DNA from 3 places in the Agrococcus jejuensis genome. Region 1 is predicted to be linked to each of the others. Evidence: predicted binding sites of a transcription regulator. Region 1 holds the regulator's gene; each other region holds the start of a gene.
The links. The regulator LexA, encoded in region 1, represses DNA repair genes until DNA is damaged. The targets are predictions, from matches to a motif close to TCGAACANNTGTTCGA.
Positions count from the first base shown of each region.

Region 2: the regulator LexA is predicted to act here: its motif matches at 3,524-3,539, upstream of BLQ67_RS15025 (HNH endonuclease signature motif containing protein).
Region 3: the regulator LexA is predicted to act here: its motif matches at 3,945-3,960, upstream of BLQ67_RS17005 (hotdog fold thioesterase).

Region 1 is NZ_LT629695.1:475,751-482,485, reverse strand. Features, by position in the region: gene hflX (GTPase HflX) at 1-340, shown strand, start outside; gene BLQ67_RS02220 (methylenetetrahydrofolate reductase) at 419-1,327, shown strand; gene metE (5-methyltetrahydropteroyltriglutamate--homocysteine S-methyltransferase) at 1,324-3,576, shown strand; gene lexA (transcriptional repressor LexA) at 3,644-4,273, opposite strand; gene BLQ67_RS02205 (LysM peptidoglycan-binding domain-containing protein) at 4,537-4,866, shown strand; gene BLQ67_RS02200 (histidinol-phosphate transaminase) at 4,997-6,085, shown strand; gene hisB (imidazoleglycerol-phosphate dehydratase HisB) at 6,087-6,692, shown strand; gene hisH (imidazole glycerol phosphate synthase subunit HisH) at 6,689-6,735, shown strand, end outside.
Region 2 is NZ_LT629695.1:3,161,167-3,167,901, reverse strand. Features, by position in the region: gene sigK (ECF RNA polymerase sigma factor SigK) at 1-453, shown strand, start outside; gene BLQ67_RS15035 (anti-sigma factor) at 453-1,250, shown strand; gene BLQ67_RS15030 (DUF6226 family protein) at 1,348-2,007, shown strand; gene BLQ67_RS15025 (HNH endonuclease signature motif containing protein) at 2,027-3,484, opposite strand; gene BLQ67_RS15020 (fasciclin domain-containing protein) at 3,808-4,479, shown strand; gene moaA (GTP 3',8-cyclase MoaA) at 4,656-5,738, opposite strand; gene BLQ67_RS15010 (sulfate/molybdate ABC transporter ATP-binding protein) at 5,860-6,735, opposite strand, start outside.
Region 3 is NZ_LT629695.1:1,493,972-1,500,706, reverse strand. Features, by position in the region: gene paaE (1,2-phenylacetyl-CoA epoxidase subunit PaaE) at 1-1,099, opposite strand, end outside; gene paaD (1,2-phenylacetyl-CoA epoxidase subunit PaaD) at 1,099-1,629, opposite strand; gene paaC (1,2-phenylacetyl-CoA epoxidase subunit PaaC) at 1,626-2,474, opposite strand; gene paaB (1,2-phenylacetyl-CoA epoxidase subunit PaaB) at 2,575-2,880, opposite strand; gene paaA (1,2-phenylacetyl-CoA epoxidase subunit PaaA) at 2,880-3,890, opposite strand; gene BLQ67_RS17005 (hotdog fold thioesterase) at 4,028-4,624, shown strand; gene paaK (phenylacetate--CoA ligase PaaK) at 4,738-6,066, shown strand; gene BLQ67_RS06930 (NAD(P)-dependent alcohol dehydrogenase) at 6,166-6,735, shown strand, end outside.

The DNA of each region.
Region 1 (6,735 bases):
TGCGCGCGACATCCCCGAGATCGTCGCGTTCAACAAGGCCGACCTCGTCTCCGACGACGACCTGCTCGTGCTGCGCGGCCTCGTGCCGACGGCGGTGTTCGTGTCGGCGCGTACGGGCATGGGCGTCGACGAGCTGCGCGAGCGCATCGCCGAGCTGCTGCCGCGGCCCACGGTCGCGATGGCGCTGCTCGTGCCGTTCGACCGCGGCGACGTCGTCTCGCGACTGCACGACCGCTTCACGGTCGAGCGCGAGACGTACGAGGCGACCGGCACGCGCGTCGACGTGCTCGTGACCGAGGATGCCGTGGACGGGCTCGAGGAGTTCCGCGTCGTCGTGTGACGCCCCGCGTCGTCGTGCGACGCCCCGCGACGCCCGCCCCTTCTGCTCGAGGGGCGGGCGTCGCTACGTTCGCCTGCGATGTCGCACTGTCTCCCGTTCTCCTTCGAGCTGTTCCCGCCGCGCGACGCGTCGGCGACGGACACGCTCGACGACTCGCTCGCGCGCCTCGTCGCCGCAGGCCCGTCGTTCGTCTCGGTGACGTACGGCGCCAGCGGCTCGACGCGCGACGGCTCCCTCGCGGTGCTGCGCCAGCTGCTCGCCGCCGACGCCCGCCCCATGGCGCACCTCACGTGCGTCGGCCTCACGGTGCGCGAGGCGAGCGTGCTCGTGCGCGACTTCCTCGACGCGGGCATCACGCGCTTCCTCGCGCTCCGCGGCGACCCGCCCGTCGACGGGGCGCCGCTCGGCGACCTCGGCTCGGCGAGCGAGCTCGTGCAGCTCATCCAGCGCGTCGAGGCCGAGCGCGCACCGTACCGCGAGATCGGTCGCGAGGGCCGCAGCGTCGTCGCCGAGCGGCCGCGCGCGGTCGAGGTGGCCGTCGCGGCCTTCCCCAACGGCCACCCCGGCTCGGGTGCGGGCTCGGCGCGCCACGACGTGGATGCGCTGCTCGCCAAGCAGGCGGCGGGCGCGACGTTGGCGATCACGCAGCTGTTCTTCGACCCGTACGACTACGAGCGGTTCGTCGACCTCGCGCGCTCGCGCGGCATCACGATCCCGATCGTGCCGGGCATCATCATCCCCGACTCCGCGCGCCGCCTCGTGCGCGCGGCCGAGCTCGCGAACGAGCGGCCGCCGGCCGCCCTGCTCGCGGCGCTCGACGGCGCCTCGCCGGAGGACGCCGAGCGCATCGGCATCGATGCGACCGTCGCGCTCGTCGACGAGCTGCGACACCTCGCACCGAGCGTCCACCTGTACACCTTCAACCGCCATCGCGCCGCGCTCGAGGTGCTGCGCGGCGTCGGCTCGATCGCTGGAGCATCCGCATGACCCTTCCCGCAGCCACGATCCTCGGCTACCCCCGCATCGGCCGCGACCGCGACCTCAAGCGCGCGCTCGAGCAGCATTGGCGCGGCGCGATCGACGATGCCGCGTTCCACGAGCGCGCGCACGAGATCCGCGTCGCCGACGCGCGCCGCCTCGTCGACCTCGGCCTCGTCGGCGACGCCGCCGTGCCCGGCGAGTGGGCGCACTACGACCACGTGCTCGACGCCGCCATCACCCTCGGCGCCGTGCCGCCGCGCCTGCGCGACGTCGTGCCCGCCGGCCCCGTGTCGCTCGCGCACGAGTGGCTGCTCGCACGCGGCGAGGGCGACGTGCCGCCGCTCGAGATGACGAAGTGGCTCGACTCGAACTACCACTACCTCGTGCCCGAGCTCGACGCCGCGTCGACGTTCGCGCTGCAGGACCGCCGCATCGTCGAGCGCTTCGCCGCCGTGCGCGACGCCGGCGTCGTCACGCGCCCCTCGATCGTCGGACCCGCGACGCTGCTGACGCTCGCGACGGGCGGCGGCGTGCGCCCCATCGAGCTCGTCGACCGCCTCGTGCCCGCCTACCGCGCCCTCGCGGAGGCGCTCGCCGAGGCCGGCGCGCCCTGGCTGCAGATCGACGAGCCCGCGCTCGTCGGCGACTGGGGCCACGTCTCGCGCGCCGAGGTCGAGGCCGCCGTGCGCGCGGGGCTCGAGGCCGTGCGCGGCACGGGGGTGCGCATCCTGCTCGCCGTGCCGAACGGCGACGCCTCGGGCCGCGTCGAGGCGCTCGCGCCGCTCGCCGACGCCGTGGCCGTGGACCTCGTGCGCGGCTCGGTGCCCGCGATCGGCGGCACGGTCGTCGCGGGCGTCGTCGGTGGCCGCAACGTGTGGCGCACCGACCTCGACGCCGCACTCGAGACGCTGCGCGGCATCGACGCGCACGTCGTGGTCGGCACGTCGACGTCGCTGCTCCACGTGCCGCACGACGTCGACCGCGAGACGACGCTCTCGGACGAGCTGCGCTCATGGCTCGCGTTCGCCGACCAGAAGGTCGCCGAGGTCGTGACGCTCGCCTCGGCGCTCTCGGGTGCCGACGAGTCGGCGGCGCTCGGCCGGGCTCGGGATGCGCTCGCCGCCCGCCGCGTCGCCCCCGGCGTCGCCGACGGCGTGGTGCGCGATCGCGTCGCCGCCGCGTCGGCGGGCGACGCCGAGCGCGTCGCCTACGACGAGCGCGTCGCGGCGCAGGCCGACATCGTGCTGCCCGCGCTGCCCACGACGACGATCGGATCCTTCCCGCAGACGGGCGACATCCGCCGCGCCCGCGCCGCCCACGCGAGGGGCGAGCTCGACGACGCCGGCTACCGCGCCGCGATGGAGGCCGAGATCCGCGACGTCGTCGCGCTGCAGGAGCGCCTGGGCCTCGACGTGCTCGTGCACGGCGAGCCCGAGCGCAACGACATGGTGCAGTACTTCGCCGAGTCGCTCGACGGCTTCGCGGCGACGGCGCACGGCTGGGTGCAGTCGTACGGCTCGCGCTGCACCCGCCCCTCGATCCTCTGGGGCGACGTCGCGCGCCCCGCGCCCATCACGGTGCCGTGGACCGCCTACGCGCAGTCGCTCACGGCCAAGCCGGTCAAGGGCATGCTCACGGGCCCCGTCACGATCCTCGCCTGGTCGTTCGTGCGCGACGACCAGCCGCTCGCCGACACCGCCGCGCAGGTCGCGTTCGCGCTGCGCGACGAGGTGACCGACCTCGAGGCGGCGGGCACGCGCATCGTGCAGGTCGACGAGCCGGCGCTGCGCGAGCTGCTGCCGCTCGAGGAGCACCGCCGCGCCGACTACCTCGACTGGTCGGTGCGCGCCTTCCGCATCGCCACGGGAGGGGCGGCGCCGGGCACGCAGGTGCACACGCACCTCTGCTACTCGGAGTTCGGCTCGATCATCGACGCGATCGACGGGCTCGACGCCGACGTCACGAGCATCGAGGCCGCGCGCAGCCGCATGGAGATCGTCGACGACATCGCCGGCCACGGCTACCCGCGCGGCATCGGGCCCGGCGTGTGGGACATCCACTCGCCGCGCGTGCCCGGCGCCGACGAGCTCGACGAGCTGCTCGCGACGGCCACGGCGGGCATCCCCGCGGGGCGGCTGTGGGTCAACCCCGACTGCGGGCTCAAGACCCGCGGCTACGCCGAGACGGAGGCGTCGCTCGAGCGCCTCGTCGCCGCGGCGGAGCGGGCGCGCGAGCGGATCGGCGCGACCGTCTGAGCGCAGGCGCATGCACGACGAGAGGCCGGCTGGGGATCCCCAGCCGGCCTCCGTCGCGTGCGCGAGGTCAGACGGACCGCAGCACCGCGACGACGCGACCCAGCACGACGGCGTCGTCGCCGAGGATGGGCTCGAAGGCGGAGTTGCGGGGGAGCAGCCACGTGTGGCCGTCGCGCTGGCGGAAGACCTTGACGGTGGCCTCCTCGTCGAGCATCGCCGCGACGATGTCGCCGTTCTCGGCGGTCTGCTGCTGCTTGACGACGACCCAGTCGCCGTCGCAGATCGCGGCGTCGATCATCGACTCGCCGACGACCTTGAGCATGAAGAGGTCGTCGCCGCCTCCGACGAGCGAGCGGGGGAGGGGGAAGACCTCCTCGACCTGCTGCTCTGCCGTGATGGGCACGCCGGCCGCGATGCGGCCGACGAGCGGCACGAACGCCGTGGCGTCGGCACCGGCGCCGTCGGCGGAGTCGTCGGACTCGACGAGCACCTCGATGGCGCGGGGACGAGCGGGGTCGCGGCGGATGGCGCCCGCGAGCTCGAGCTGGCCGAGCTGGTGCGTGACGCTCGAGAGCGACGAGAGGCCCACGGCGTCGCCGATCTCGCGGTAGCTCGGCGGGTAGCCGCGCTGCTTGACGGACTGCTGGATGCAGCGCAGGATCGCCTCCTGCTTCTCGGTGAGCTGCCGCTGTGCCATGGTCCGTCGTCCTCTCCGCGCGACCGTGTCGGTGGTCGCCGATTGACTCGTCCTCGTTCGAGAACAGCCTGTGCCTCGTTCGAAAGCGTATCCGACGGAATGTTCGAAAGGGTACGGATGTTCGAGCGTGTCGCCCAGGAATCCGGCGGAATCCGAGTCTTGACGAACGGATGATCCGAAGGTACGTTCGAATCATGGAACGCGGGTGCAGCGCTCCCGGCCGAGCGCCGCACCCGCGATCCGATCCAGACGAGGAGCACACCATGACCGCGATCGCCATCCAGGCCCCCCAGCTGCGCATCACCGCGCGTGGTCGCCGCGCGCTCGCCATCGTCGTCGCCGCACCCGTGCTGGTGCTCGCGGCGCTCGGTGCGCTGCAGGCCACCACGGCCACGGCAGGCCTCGAGGCCTCGACCGTCGTGCACGAGTCGATCGTCGTGCAGCCGGGCGAGACGCTGTGGTCGATCGCCTCGGCCGTCGCCCCCGACGCCGACCCGCGCGAGGTCATCGCCGACATCCAGAGCCTCAACGACATCGGCGGCGCGATCCAGCCCGGTCAGCAGCTGGCGATCCCGGCTGAGTACACGCGCTAGCAGCGCACCGCAGGCCGCGATCTCGGCGCCCCATCCCGTGCAGGGGATGGGGCGCCGTCGCGTTCGGGCAGCGCGCTGCGGCGCTTGCCGCCTGTCCGTCGCGGCACGTGCCCGCGCCTAGGCTGGTCGGGTGGCATCGCTCGACGACCTCCCGCTCCGCGACGACCTCGTCGGCCGCGTGCCCTACGGGGCGCCGCAGCTCGACGTGCCCGTGCGGCTCAACGTCAACGAGAACGCGTTCCCCATCGCCGACGTCGTGATCGCCGACGTCGTGGCGTCGGTGCGCGAGGCGATCGCAGGCGTGCATCGCTACCCGGACCGGGAGTTCACCGAGCTGCGCGAGGCGTTCGCCGGCTACCTGGGCCACGGCCTGACGGCCGAGTCCATCTGGGCGGCGAACGGCTCGAACGAGGTGCTGCAGCACGTGCTGCAGGCGTTCGGCGGCCCCGGCCGCTCGCTGCTGTCGTTCGCGCCGACCTACTCGATGTACCCGCTGCTGGCGCAGGGCGTGGGCGCGACGTACGTCGCCGAGCCGCGCGCCGACGACTTCACGCTCGACGCCGCGACGGTCGTCGCCGCGATCGAGCGGCACGACCCCGACATCGTGTTCCTCTGCGCGCCCAACAACCCCACGGGCACGGCGCTGTCGCTCGACGTCATCGAGGCGGCGTGCGAGGCCGCGCGCGGCATGGTGCTCGTCGACGAGGCCTACGCGGAGTTCGCGCACGACCGCGCGCAGACCGCGCTCGCGCTGCTGCCGCGCTTCGAGCGCCTCATCGTGTCCCGCACGATGAGCAAGGCGTTCGCGTACGCGGGCGTGCGCGTGGGCTACCTGGCCGCCGACCCGGCGGTCGTCGACGCGCTGCGCCTCGTGCGCCTGCCGTACCACCTGTCGGCGCTGACGCAGGCGGCTGCCCTCGCGGCGCTGCGTCACGCCCCGACGATGCTCGCCCGCGTCGACGAGCTGCGCGTGCAGCGCGACCGCATCGTCGCCGAGCTCGCCGCGATGGGCTTCGAGCCGTACGCGTCGGATGCGAACTTCGTGCTGTTCGGCGGGCTCGCCGACCCGCACGCCGCGTTCGACGGGATGCTCGCCGACGGCGTGCTCATCCGCGACGTCGGCATCCCGCACACGCTGCGCGTCACGGCGGGCACGCCCGCCGAGACCGACGCGTTCCTGGCCTCCGTGGCGCGCTTCGCGCCCTCCGCACGACCGTAGGATCGAGACCATGCGCACTGCACGCATCGTTCGCACGACGAGCGAGTCATCCATCGAGCTCGAGCTGGACCTCGACGGCACCGGCGCGAGCGAGATCTCGACGACCGTGCCGTTCTACGACCACATGCTCACGGCGCTGTCGAAGCACTCGCTCATCGACCTCAAGGTCGTGGCGACGGGCGACACCGACATCGACGCGCACCACACGGTCGAGGACACCGCGATCGCCTTCGGCCTCGCGCTCGGCGAGGCCCTCGGCGACAAGGCCGGCATCCGCCGCTACGGCGACGCGACCGTGCCGCTCGACGAGGCGCTCGCGCGCGCCGTCGTCGACCTGTCCGGCCGCCCGTTCCTCGTGCACTCCGGCGAGCCCGCCGGCTTCGAGCTGCACCGCATCGGCGGCCACTTCACCGGTTCGCTCGTGCGCCACGTGCTCGAGGCCATCGCCTTCAACGCCCGCATCACGATGCACGTCGAGGTGCTCGGCGGCCGCGACCCCCACCACGTCGCCGAGGCCGAGTTCAAGGCGCTCGCCCGCGCGCTGCGCGTCGCGGTCGAGCCCGACCCGCGCGTCACGGGCATCCCCTCCACCAAGGGGGCGCTCTGACCCCCACCGTCGCGCTGCTCGACTACGGCATGGGCAACGTGCA
Region 2 (6,735 bases), 710 kb from region 1:
TTCGGACTCGTGCTGCGCGTGCTCGTCGATCGCTCGCAGGCGGAGGAGGTGACCCAGGAGGTGTTCGTGGACATGTGGCGCAAGGCCAAGACGTTCGACCCTGCCCGGGGCTCCTCGGTCGGGTGGGCGCTCGCGCTCGCGCATTCGAAGGCGGTCGACCGCGTGCGGTCGTCGCAGGCGCAGCGCGACCGCGACGAGCGCATCGGCATCCGCGACTCCGTGGCGCCGTTCGACGTCGTCAGCGAGTCCGCAGACGTGAAGGTCGAGGGTGCTCGCGTTCGCGAGGCGCTCGCGACGCTGACCGAGGCGCATCGCGAGGCGATCGTGCTCGCCTACTACGGCGGGCTCACGCAGACCGAGATCGCCGAGCGGCTGGAGACGCCGCTCGGGACCGTGAAGACGAGACTGCGAGACGGCATGATCCGTCTCCGCGCGGCATTGGGGGTGTCGTGATGATGAAGCACCGTGAAGACATCGCGGCTCGGGCGCTCGATGCGCTCGAGACCGAGGAGCGTCGACGATTCGACGCAGAGGCGGACGAGGCGACGCTCGCCGAGCTGGCCGACATGCAGCAGACCGCGGCGGCACTCGCCGATGCGGTCGCCGTGGCGCCGCCTGCGGATCTGCGTGCCCGCATCTTCGAGCAGGTCGCTGCGACCGAGCAGCTGACGGCCGAGGAGACGACGCCCGTGCTGGCCGCCGTCGAGTCGGACGACACGGTCGACGCCGAGACGCTCGACGACCGCGAGCCCGCGCTCGTTGGCGGCGGCTCGACGGTCGCCGGTCCGCGCGAGCTCGCGGCGCGCCGTCGCTGGTTCCAGCGTCCCGGCTCGCTGCTGGGCGCTGCCGCGGCAGCGGTCGTGCTGCTCGTGGGCGGCATCGGCATCGGCCAGGCCATCCGCACGCCCGACCCGGTGTCGGCGCTCGTGCACGCCGCCGACGTGCGCACGCAGACGGCGTCGCTCGCCGACGGGTCGCGCGCCACGCTCATGTGGTCCGACGAGCAGGGTGAGGCGGCGTTCGTCTTCCAGGGGCTGTCGCAACTCGAGGCCGAGCAGGTCTACCAGGCGTGGTTCATGCCCGCCGACGGCGACCCGATCCCGGCCGGCACGTTCGCGGGCGGCGACGGCAGCGTCGTGCACGCGCTCGACGGCACGCTCGAGGAGGGCGACGGCGTCGCCATCACCGTCGAGCCCGAGGGCGGCTCGGAGCAGCCGACCACGCAGCCGCTGCTCGTGATGCTCACCTAGCAGCCGCGCTCAGCGACGCACAGATCCGACGCCCCCGGTCCTCGCCGACCGGGGGCGTCGTCGTGCAGGAGTGGAGCCTCGACTGCGACCATGTGACATGCCCTACGCCCGCCCTGCCCTCGACGTGCCGCGGATCGTGGACGCCGAGGGCGTGCCCATCCCGTTCGGCGAGCGCTGGGGCATGGATGCGCCGCCGGAGGACGCGTACTCGGTCGATGCGCACCCCGAGCGGTTCGCTCCGCTGCATGCGATCGCCGACGCGCTCGTCGTGCACCTCGCCGCGACGTACGAAGCGAGCGTCGTGGATGCGCTCGACGACGCACGGTCGTGGTTCGCGGGCGGCGGGCCGGATGTGCTTCGAGCGGTGCACCTCGAGCCGGCCGCACGCGATGCGGCGCCGATCGCGATCGCGTGGAGCGACTACCCCGGCATCCTCGTGCGCGCGGGTGCAGCGCACGGCGGGCACTACCCGGTGTGCGGGTGCGAGGCGTGTGACGAGCCGTGGGAGCGAGCCGCCGACGACCTCGAGCAGCTCGTGCTCGCCGTCGCCGAGGGTCGACTGCAGGAGTCGATGGATCGCGGCATCGGGTACGCGATCGAGGACGCCACGGGCGCCGAGGTCGCGAGCGGCTGGGGCTCGGCGACGGGCCCTGACGTGGCTCGACGGCGCGCGGCTCGGGCGCGCCTCGCAGCACGCGCCGGCGATCGGTGGCTGCCGTGGCCTCCTCGCACGGTTGGGAGCGACTCGGCGGTGTGATCGACCGCGACCGCGGCGGTCATGTGCGCATCGGTGCTCTCGTGCGGGGACGGCGCGGGTACGAGGAGGTGACGCGCCACCGGCGCTGACGGGTGCGGGGACATCGCTGGCGCGGTGGCGCGGGCGGCTCGTGCGCGTCGGCATCCGGTGCGGGCTCGATCGTGAGCGCACCACGGTGCACCTCGGTGTGGTGGTGCTGGCAGAGCAGGATGCCGTTGTCGACGTCGGTATGGCCGCCGTGGGACCAGAGAGCGATGTGATGCGTCTCGCACCAGCCGGGTGGGGCGGTGCAGCCCGGGGCTCGGCAGTGGCGGTCGCGCGCGACGATCGCGCGACGCTGCGACTTCGTGAAGAGTCGTTGCCTGCGTCCCATGCGCAGCGGATGCCCCTGCTCGTCCTGCACGACCGTCTGCACGAACGCATCGCACAGGTACCGGGCAGCGATCGACACGGGCACGGTGTCGCCGGTGCGGGACAGGGTCGGGAGGTCGTCGAGCGTCGTCGCGGGCTCACCGCGGAGCACGCCGGCCGCGACCGTGATGGTGAGCGTCGGAGCCTCGCCGCAGACGCGCGGTGCCGACGACTCGGCGTGGCGGCTGACGATCGCCACGAACGCGTCGAGGCGCTTCTGGCCCATGCTGCGGTCGTCGACGGGCTGCTCGACGGGGCTGCCGTCGGCGTCGAGCGCGGGCACGTCTGCCGTGGGCTCGTCGGTCGCGCCGCAGGCGTCGTCGAAGGTGACGCGGCGAGGCTTGACCTCGGCGTCGAAGCACGCCGCGATCACCTCGCCCTGCTCGGCGGTGGCCAGGAACTCGCCCTTCCACATGCCATCGCGTCGCCGCCCCATGCGCAGGAAGCGGTCGGCGAGCTGCTGCTCGAACCGCGGCTCGTCGCCGTCCGGGTCGATGTGGTCGAGGCACCGCTTCGCGAGCAGCGCGAGCGTCTCAGGCACGGCCGGCTCGACGTCGTCGACGTGCGTGCCGCAGCCGACCGCGACGAGGAGCCGCTCGGCCTCCTCGACGTCCTCCACCGACGCACGACCGCCATCGCGGTCCAGGCCCGACGTGATCGCGTGCGCCTGCGGCACGGACAGCCACCCCTGCGCGAGCGCATCGGCGACCGACGGGTACCGGACCGGGATCGATCCACCCGAGATCGCGACGGCCTCGCTCGTGGCGGCAGCGACGGCGCAGAGCCGCTTCGCCTCCGACCAACGGACGCCGATCTTCGACTGCAGCATCCGCTCGACCGACCCGTAGCCGGCACGACGCACCAACGACTCGTCCGCCGGGCGGTGCTCCGACCTCGCGGCGGCCTCCGCAGCAGCCCGCACCATCGCGGCATCCAGCGCGCGAATGCGAGCGGCGAGCTCGTCGATCGAGACGAGCAGCTCGGCATCCGGCAGCGACGAGAAGGCGATCTCGCGGGCGATCAGGCCATCGACGACTCCCGTCTCGACCTGCCCCTGATCGCGCATCCCGTCACCGCCTTCCGATGCATCCAGGATACCATCGATTCGAACATATGTTCGAAGCATCTGGCGGGTGTGGAGAACGCGATGGAGCCGGCACTCGGGAGGCGAGGACGCATAGGCCAAGCACGACGGGGACGCGAGGACAGGAGGCATCCCCGCCGTGCATCAGTCCTTCGGAGCCCGACGCACCGAGGATGGATCCCGCGCGCGAACGCAGACGGACCCCGGATCATTCCAATCCATGTCGCCGTGCGTGACGAAGCCTTCACAGCCCCGGCGAACGTCGGGAGACCGTTCCAGTGATGGACAGTGGAAGGAGAGCTGTGATGCTCACCCGTAGGAACCCGCTCACCGCAGGACTCGTGCTGGCAGGCGTCGCGACGTTCGCGCTCGTCGGCTGCTCGACCGGCACCTCCGACAGCGGCTCGTCCGAGTCGTCGGCCCCCGAGACCTCGGCCTCGGAGGCTCCTGAGACGTCGGCCGCGGCCGACCCCGCAGCGAACCTCGTCGGCTCCGGCTGCGCCGCGTACGCGGAGGCAGTGCCGGACGGCTCCGGCTCGGTCGAGGGCATGGCCCAGGACCCGGTCGCGGTCGCGGCCTCCAACAACCCGCTCCTCACGACGCTCACGGCGGCCGTGTCGGGTGGCCTGAACCCCGACGTCAACCTCGTGGACACGCTCAACGGCGACGAGTTCACCGTCTTCGCTCCGGTCGACGACGCCTTCGCGGCGCTGCCGGCTGACACGGTCGCTGCGCTGCAGACGCCCGAGGGTGCTGCGACGCTGACCTCGGTGCTGACGTACCACGTCATCCCCGGCCAGATCGCTCCCGACGACATCGACGGCGAGCACACCACGGTCAACGGCGCGACCCTCACGGTCGAGGGCTCGGGCGACAACATCACGGTGAACGGCACCGCGGCAGTCATCTGCGGCGGCGTCCAGACGGCGAACGCGACCGTCTACCTCATCGACTCGGTGCTGATGCCCCCGATGTGATCGGGCACCCGATCCTCGGATCGGTTCGGATCGATCGTCAGATCGACACGGGAGATGCGACGGGGTCGGCCTTCGGGCCGGCCCCGTCGTTCGTGCGTGCGGCGGCATCCGCGGGCGGCCGAAGGGCAGGCGGATGCCGTCCTCGCGTGGCAAGGACGGGCGGGGATGCGCGCGGCTCAGCCGCCGATGGCGTTCATGCCACGCGCGGGCTGCAGGAAGCCCGGGTCGTCGATGGCATGGCCGGGCAGCTTGCCGCGGATGCAGGCGCGCAGCACGGCGTCGATCGCCGCGTCGGTGGACGCGTCGCCGCGCAGCACCGGCAGCAGGTCGTACTCGCTCGTCGAGAACAGGCAGTTGCGCAGCTGGCCGTCGGCCGTGAGACGCAGACGGTCGCAGTCACCGCAGAACGGGGCCGTGACCGAGGCGATGACGCCAACGGTGCAGGGCTCGCCGTCGCTCGTCGTCTCCCCCGCGAGCGTCCAGCGCTCCGCGGGAGCACCGCCGCGGCCGGGCACGGGCTCGAGGTCCCAGCGCGCCGAGAGCGTCTCGAGGATCTCCTCGCGCGTCACCATCGTCGCGCGATCCCACGTGTGGCCGGCGTCGAGCGGCATCTGCTCGATGAAGCGCAGCTGCGCGTCGTGCGCGATCGCGAACGCGACGAGGTCGACGAGCTCGTCGTCGTTGACGCCGCGCATGGCGACGGCGTTGAGCTTGAGCGGACGCAGTCCCGACGCGCGCGCGGCCTCGATGCCCTCGAGCACGTCGTCGAGCCGATCGCGTCGCGTGAGCGTCGCGAACCGCTCGCGATCGATGGTGTCGATCGAGATGTTGAGGCGGCGCAGCCCCGCGTCGACGAGCGACGGCAGCAGCTCCTTGAGGCGGATGCCGTTCGTCGTCATCGCCACGTGCAGCGGCTCGCCGTCGACGCCGCGGATGCGCGCGAGCCGGTCGACGACCTCGACGATGTCGGGGCGCAGCAGCGGCTCGCCGCCCGTGAGCCGCAGCGTCGTGATGCCCGCGGCGGCCGCGACGCGCGCGACGCGCTCGATCTCGTCGAGCGTGAGGATGCTCGTACGGGCGAGCCACTCCATGCCCTGCTCGGGCATGCAGTAGGTGCAGCGCAGCGAGCAGCGGTCGGTGAGCGAGATGCGCAGGTCGCGGTGCACGCGGCCGAAGCCGTCGACGAGCGGTCCGGAGGCGCCCTCGTCGCCGGGCAGGATGCTGGGGCGACGCCCGATCGAGACCGGCGTCGCCGTCACGGGCGGCGCTCCTGTTGCATCCTCCGACGCTACTGGCCGAGTCGCATGGCGACGAGAGGCTGGCGGGGCTTCCGCCGATGGCAGAACCGGCAATCCGGTCGCCCGGTCGTTCCGCAGCGCGTCACGCCGCGAGGAGCCGCACCGCCCGCGGGTCGACCGACAACGTCACGGCGACGCCGGGCGCGAGACCCAGGTCGGCAGCGTGCGAGACGGCGAGCTCGGCCGACACGAGCTGGCCGTGGGCATCCGCCACGACGCGGACGCCGCCGAGCGTCGCCTCGAGCCGCGCGACGCGCGCAGGCCACGCGGACGCATCGTCGGCGGAGGCGTCGACCCTCGTCCGCACGTCCACTGCCGAGGGCGCGAACACCGCCACGAGCGGCTGCCCCTCCTGCACGGCAGCGTCGACGCGCGCCCCGTCGACCGCGGGCAGCGCGACGTCGCCCGCGGCCGACGCCCATCCTCCGCCGCGCGCGACGCCCTCGAGGCGGTTCACGCCGGCGATCGCGGCGGCGAAGCGCGTCGCGGGTGCCCCGAGGACCACTCGCACCGCGCCTTGCTGCACGATCCGCCCGCCCTCCACGACGACGAGCCGGTCGGCGAGCGTCACGGCGTCGATCGCGTCGTGCGTCACGACGACGGTCGTGCTGCCCGTCGCACGCACCTGCTCGGCGAGCACCGAGCGGATGTCGGCGGCCGTCTCGGGGTCGAGCGACGTCAGCGGCTCGTCGAGCAGCAGCGCCTGCGGCGCCGCCGCGAGGGCGCGAGCGAGCGCGACGCGCTGCTGCTGCCCGCCGGACAGCCGATCGGGCCGTCGGTCTCCAGCCCCTCCGAGCCCGACGCGCTCGAGCCACGTCGCGGCATCCGCCCTCGCCCGTGCGCCGCGACTGCCGCCGACGTGCAGCGCGAACGCCACGTTCTCGAGCGCCGTGAGGTGCGGGAAGAGCCGCGGGTCCTGGCCGAGCAGCACGACGCCGCGGTGCATGGGCGCGACGTG
Region 3 (6,735 bases), 1.0 Mb from region 1:
CGACGCGCTCGCCCTTCGGATGCGACTGGCACGTGAGCACGTAGCCGCGGTCGATCTCGTCGGGCTCGAGCGCGTAGTTCTCGGTCATCGACACGCTGCCCTCGACGACGCGCGCCCTGCACGTGCCGCACACGCCGCCCGCGCACGCGAACGGCACGTCCTGCCGCACGCGCAGCGCCGCGTTGAGGATCGACTCGTTCGCCGCGACCGGGCTCTCGACGCTCGCCGACTGGCCGTCGAGCGTGAAGTCGAGGCGCCACGTGGGCTCGCCCTTGCGCACGTCGACCGGGCGGCCAGCATCCCCCTCGACGCGCTCCGGTCGGCCCGTCGTGAACAGCTCGAAGCGCACGTGGCTCGCGTCGACGCCGCGTGCCTCGAGCACGTCTCGGCACAGCTGCACCAGCTCGAACGGCCCGCACAGGAACCACTCGTCGACCGTCGCGGGCGGGATGAGGGCGTCGAGGATGCGGCCGAGGCGCTCCTCGTCGATGCGGCCGGACAGCAGGGGAGCGGTGCGCTGCTCGCGCGTGAGCACGTGGTGCAGCGCGAGGCGGCCGCGGTAGCGGTCCTTGAGGTCGGCGAGCTCCTCGACGAACATCACGTCGAGCTGCGAGCGGTTCGTGTAGACGAGCGTGAAGCGCGAGTCGTCGGCCGACCCGAGCACGCGGTGCGCCATCGCCATGAGCGGCGTGATGCCGCTGCCCGCGGCGATGCCGACGACGTGGGTGCCCGCGAGCTCGTCGAGGCCCGACGTGAACGTGCCCTGTGGGCTCATCACGTCCACGGCCGTGCCCGGCTCGAGCGTCTCGTTCGCCCACGACGAGAAGACGCCGCCGAGGTCGCGCTTGATCGCGACCGACACGGATCCGGGGGTCGGCGGGCGGCAGATCGAGTACGAGCGACGCACCTCGCGGCCGTCGATCGTGGCGCGCAGGGCCACGTGCTGGCCCGCGACGTAGTCGTACTGGCCGTGCAGCTCGGGCGGCACCGCGAACGTCACCTCGACGCTCTCGGCCGTGAGCGGGCGCACGTCGGCGACCTCGAGGCGGTGGAACTGCCCGCGACGCGTGCGCGGCGGCGTGAGGTTCTGCGCGGCCATCAGAGCACCTTGAAGAAGTCGAAGGGCTCGAGGCACGAGCGGCACTCGTAGAGCGCCTTGCACGAGGTGGAGCCGAAGCGGGCGAGCTCGCGCGTGTCGAGCGAGTCGCAACGCGGGCACTTCACGGCCATCGTCAGGCGCACGGGGCCGTCGAGATGCGGCGCCTTGCCGTTGGGCGGGGCGATGCCGTAGCGGCGCAGCTTCGCGCGGCCGTCGGCGCTCATCCAATCGGTCGTCCACGCCGGCGTGAGCGTGAAGTCGACGCGCACGTCGCCGTAGCCGGCGGCGGTGAGCTGCAGCACGACGTCGTCGCGCATCTGGTCGATCGCGGGGCAGCCCGAGTAGGTGGGCGTGAGCACGACGTGCGCAGCGCGTCCGTCGCTCGCGACCGAGCGCAGCACGCCGAGGTCGGCGATCGTGAGCACGGGCACCTCGGGGTCGGTCACCTGGGCGGCGACCTCCCACGCGGCACGGCTCGACGCGTCGCCCGCGGCCTCGGGCGTCGCGGCGCGGGCGGCGAGCGCGGTCACCACGTCGCCCCCGGGTGCGAGCGCGCGAGCACCTGCATCTCGGCGAGCAGGTAGCCCAGGCGCGTCGAGTGGCTGCCGCGGCGCCCGCCCGCCATCGACGGCTCGACGCTCGGCGTCTCGAGGCCTGCGGCGTCGAGGATCGCCTGGATGCGCGCCAGCACGGGCTCGCGCAGGGTCGAGGGGCGCACGGCGACGCCCTCGAGCCGATCGATCACCGGCTCGTCGCGGAACAGCTCGTCGACGAACGGCCACACGTCGACGAGCGACTGCTGGATGCGCTCGTGCGAGAGCTCCGTGCCGCCGCCGAGGCGCAGCATCCACTGCACGGCGTGGTCGAGGTGGTACGCGACCTCCTTCACCGACTTCGTGGCGATCGCCGCGAGCGCGGGGTCGGCGGAGTCGGCGAGGCGACGGTAGAGCTCGAGCTGGAACGCGGATGCGACGAGCTGCCGCGCGATCGTGTCGCCGAAGTGCCCGTTCGGCGCCTCGAAGAGCCACGCGCTGCGGAAGGCGGGCTCGTCGCGCCAGTACGCGAGGTCGTCCTCGGTGCGACCGTCGGCGGTGCCGGCGTAGCGCAGGAACGAGCGGGCGTGGCCGAGCACGTCGAGCCCGATGTTGCCGAGCGCGACGTCCTCCTCGAGCTCGGGGGCGCGCGAGATCCACCAGCCCAGCTGCTGGGCGAGGATGAGCGCGTCGTCGCCGAGCCACATGGCGTACTCGGCCGTGTCGGGCGTCGCGACGGCGCCGTCGGCGCCCGCGAGCTCGACGCTGAGCGCGAGCTCGTCGACGCTCACGTCGCCGTGCGTCTCCTCGCCCTCGACGCCCGTGCTGATGTCGTGGCTCATCGCGTCACCGCCCATCCGGTGATTGGCGACTCCTGCCACCGATTGGCGACTTCATCCGTGCCGAAGTCGCCAATCACTCCGGTCGCGCGCTCGGTGACGATCACAGGTGCTTCACGCCTTCGGTCTTCGTGTAGTAGATCGCGTGGCGGAAGTTCTTGCCCGCCGGGCTCTCGAACCACTCGCCCTTCTCGTCGGGGTCGCTCGTCGTGATGCCGTCGGCCGGCATCACCCAGATCGACACGCCCTCGCCGCGCCGCGTGTAGAGGTCGCGGGCGTTGCGGATGGCCATGGTCGCGTCGGGCGCGTGCAGCGAGCCCACGTGCACGTGGCTCAGGCCGCGATTCGCGCGCACGAAGACCTCCCACAGGGGCCAGGCCTCGGTGCCGAGCTCGCCGGGCGTGGCCATCAGGCGGCCGCCTGCTCGGTCGCCGCCGCCTGCTTCGTCGCGTAGGCGTGCGCCGCCTCGCGCACCCAGGCGCCGTCGTCGTGCGCCTGGCGGCGGTGCTGCAGGCGCTGCGCGTTGCACGGGCCGCGACCGGCGAGCACCTCGTGGAACTCCGTCCAGTCGATCTCGCTCATGTCGTACGCCTGCGTCTCGTCGTTCCAGCGCAGGTTCGGGTCGGGCAGCGTGAGGCCCAGCACCTCGGCCTGCGGCACGAGCATGCCGACGAAGCGCTGGCGCAGCTCGTCGTTCGAGAAGCGCTTGATGTTCCACGCCATCGACTGCGCCGAGTTCGGCGACTCGTCGTCGGGCGGGCCGAACATCATGAGCGACGGCCAGTACCAGCGGTCGACCGCATCCTGCGCCATCGCGTGCTGCGCATCCGTGCCCTGGCTCAGCTCGAGCAGGATCTCGAAGCCCTGGCGCTGGTGGAACGACTCCTCCTTGCAGATGCGCACCATCGCGCGGCCGTACGGGCCGTACGAGGCGCGGCACAGCGGCACCTGGTTGGCGATCGCGGCGCCGTCGACGAGCCAGCCGATGGCGCCCATGTCGGCCCACGTCGGCGTGGGGTAGTTGAAGATCGACGAGTAGCGGGCGCGGCCGGCGATGAGCTGGTCGGTCATCTCCTCGCGGCCGATGCCGAGCGTCTGCGCCGCGGAGTAGAGGTAGAGGCCGTGGCCCGCCTCGTCCTGCACCTTGGCCATGAGGATGGCCTTGCGCTTGAGGCTCGGCGCGCGCGTGATCCAGTTGGCCTCGGGCTGCATGCCGATGATCTCGGAGTGCGCGTGCTGCGAGATCTGCCGCACGAGCGTCTTGCGGTAGGCGGCGGGCATCCAGTCGCGCGGCTCGATGCGGCCGTCGGCCTCGATGAGCGCGTCGAACCGGGCTTGGCCGGCCTCGTCGATCGCGGCCTGCTCGGCGGTCGCTCGGGCATCGCCCTGAGCGCTCGCGGGGGCGAGGGGTGCGGTCATCGTCGACTCCTTCTTCGTCGATCGCGGATGCTCCTGGTCGGCCCGACTGGATTACCGAACGATCGTTCAGTTACTATAGCGGCACGACGCGATCCGGAACACCCCGGCCGCGGATGCTCGAGCACGAGGGAGTGCGGATGGCCGACGCAGCGACGACCCGAGCCGACGCCGAGCGCGCGGTCGGCGGGGCGGCATCCGATGCGTCCGCCGTCACCGCGCCCGACACGGGTCACGCATCCGCCCCCGACGCCTCGGGCCTCGACGACGCGTTCGACGGCGCCACCCCGGCGCCCGCAGCCGGCATCTCGGGCGACGCCGTCGCCGCGGCGCGCCCGCACACGCGGGCGATGCTGCAGCGCGACGCCGCCTCGGCCCTCCTGGGCATGCGCGTCGAGCGCGACGAGGACGGCCTCGCCGTCACGTCGATGGTCGTGCGCCCCGAGCTCACGAACGGGTTCGCCATCACCCACGGCGGCCTCGTGTTCGCGCTCGCCGACACGGCGTTCGCGATCGCATGCAACGACGGCGAGGCGATGACGGTGGCGCAGGGCGCCGACGTCACGTTCCTCAAGTCGACGCATCCCGGCCAGACGCTCACCGCCACCGCGGTGCGTCGCACGCAGCACGGCCGATCGGGCCTCTACGACGTGCAGGTCACCGACGAGACGGGCGACGTCGTGGCGGAGTTCCGCGGCCGCTCGTTCACCACCGCCCGCCCCCTCCCCACCCCTTGAGACCACCGACTGGGCACTTGATGTCCGCGAGTGGGCAGTAGATGTCGTGAGAACGCCCGAATGACAGCATCTAGTGCCCAGTCATCGACGAGACGCAGACGAAGGAGTCTGAGATGACGATCACGAACCCCGAGCGCACCCGCGTGGTCGCCGCGCCCGACGCCGACCGCGACCCCGAGGAGCGCCTGAGCCGCGCCGACCTCGAGGCGCTGCAGCTCGAGCGCCTGCAGCAGACGGTGCACCACGCCTACGCCAACGTGCCGCTGTACACGGCCAAGCTCGACGCCGCCGGCGTCGCCCCCGCCGACATCCGCACGCTCGCCGACGTCGCCCGCCTGCCGTTCACGACGAAGGCCGACCTGCGCGAGACGTACCCGTTCGGCATGTTCGCGGTGCCGATGGAGCAGGTGGCGCGCATCCACGCGTCGAGCGGCACGACCGGCAAGCCGACCGTCGTCGGCTACACGGCCGGCGACCTCGACCGCTGGGGCGACCTCGTGGCGCGCAGCCTGCGCGCCGCCGGCATCCGCCGCGGCATGAAGGTGCACAACGCGTACGGCTACGGCCTCTTCACCGGCGGGCTCGGCGCGCACGCGGGCATCGAGCGGCTCGGCGCGACCGTCATCCCCATGTCCGGCGGGCAGACCGCGCGCCAGGCGCAGCTCATCTGCGACTTCGAGCCCGACGCCATCCTCTGCACGCCCTCGTACCTGCTCACGATCGCGGATGCGCTCGAGGCGGCCGGCGTCGACCCGCGCTCCACGAGCCTCAAGGTCGCGGTGCTGGGCGCCGAGCCGTGGACGAACGAGATGCGCCGCGAGCTCGAGGAGCGCCTCGACATCGACGCCGTCGACATCTACGGCCTCTCGGAGGTCATGGGTCCCGGCGTCGGCAGCGAGTGCGTGGAGACGAAGGACGGCCCGCACATCTGGGAGGACCACTTCCTGCCCGAGATCATCGACGCCGACGGGGCGCCGCTGCCCGACGGCCAGGTCGGCGAGCTCGTGTTCACGTCGCTCACGAAGGAGGCGTTCCCCGTGCTGCGCTACCGCACGCGCGACCTCACGCGCCTGCTGCCCGGCTCGGGCCGCACGGGCATGCGCCGCATCGAGAAGATCACGGGCCGCAACGACGACATGATCATCCTGCGCGGCGTGAACCTGTTCCCGACGCAGATCGAGGAGATCGCGCTCGGCATCGACGACCTGTCGCCGCACTTCGTGCTCGAGCTGACGCGCAACGGGCGCATGGATGCGCTCACGGTCGGCATCGAGCCCGATCCGGAGGCGTCGGATGCGGCAGCCCAGGCCGCGGCCGACCTGCTGCAGCAGCGGGTGAAGGAGCGGATCGGCACGTCGGTGGCGGTGCGCCTCATCCAGCCCGGGCACCTGCCCCGCAGCGAGGGCAAGCTCAAGCGCGTCTACGACCTCCGCGAGCGTTGAGGGTCTCGGCCCGATGCGAGGTCGCATCGGGCCGAGACCATCAACCCTGCAGAGGCGTAGCCTGGCGGGTGGCCCACCGACGACCTTGGAGGCACCCCCGTGCGCGCGCTGCGATTCACCGACTGGAAGACGAAGCCCACCCTGCAGGACGTGGACCGGCCGACGCCCGGCCCCGGCGAGGTGCTGCTGAAGGTCGCGGGCGCGGGTGCGTGCCACTCCGACGTCGCCGCGTACGACGACTTCGAGGCCGCGACGGCGCCGAAGGGCATGACGCCCCCGTTCACGCTCGGCCACGAGACCTCCGGATGGGCCGAGGAGCTGGGTGAGGGCGTCACGGGCATCGCGCTCGGCGAGGCGTTCCTCGTCTACGGCCCCATCGGCTGCGGTCGCTGCGTGCCGTGCTCGAAGGGCCAGGACACGTACTGCGAGCGCGTCGCCGAGATGCCGTACCTCGCGACGGGCCTCGGCCGCGACGGCGGCATGGCCGAGTACGTCACCGTGCCCGCCCGCAACCTCGTGCCGCTCGGCGACGCCGACCCCGTGGCCGCCGCGCCGCTCGCCGACGCCGCGCTCACGCCGTACCACGCGATCTCGCTCGCCCTGCCGGTGCTCGCGAAGGGCGGGTCGACGGCGCTCGTCATCGGCCTCGGCGGTCTCGGCCAGATCGCC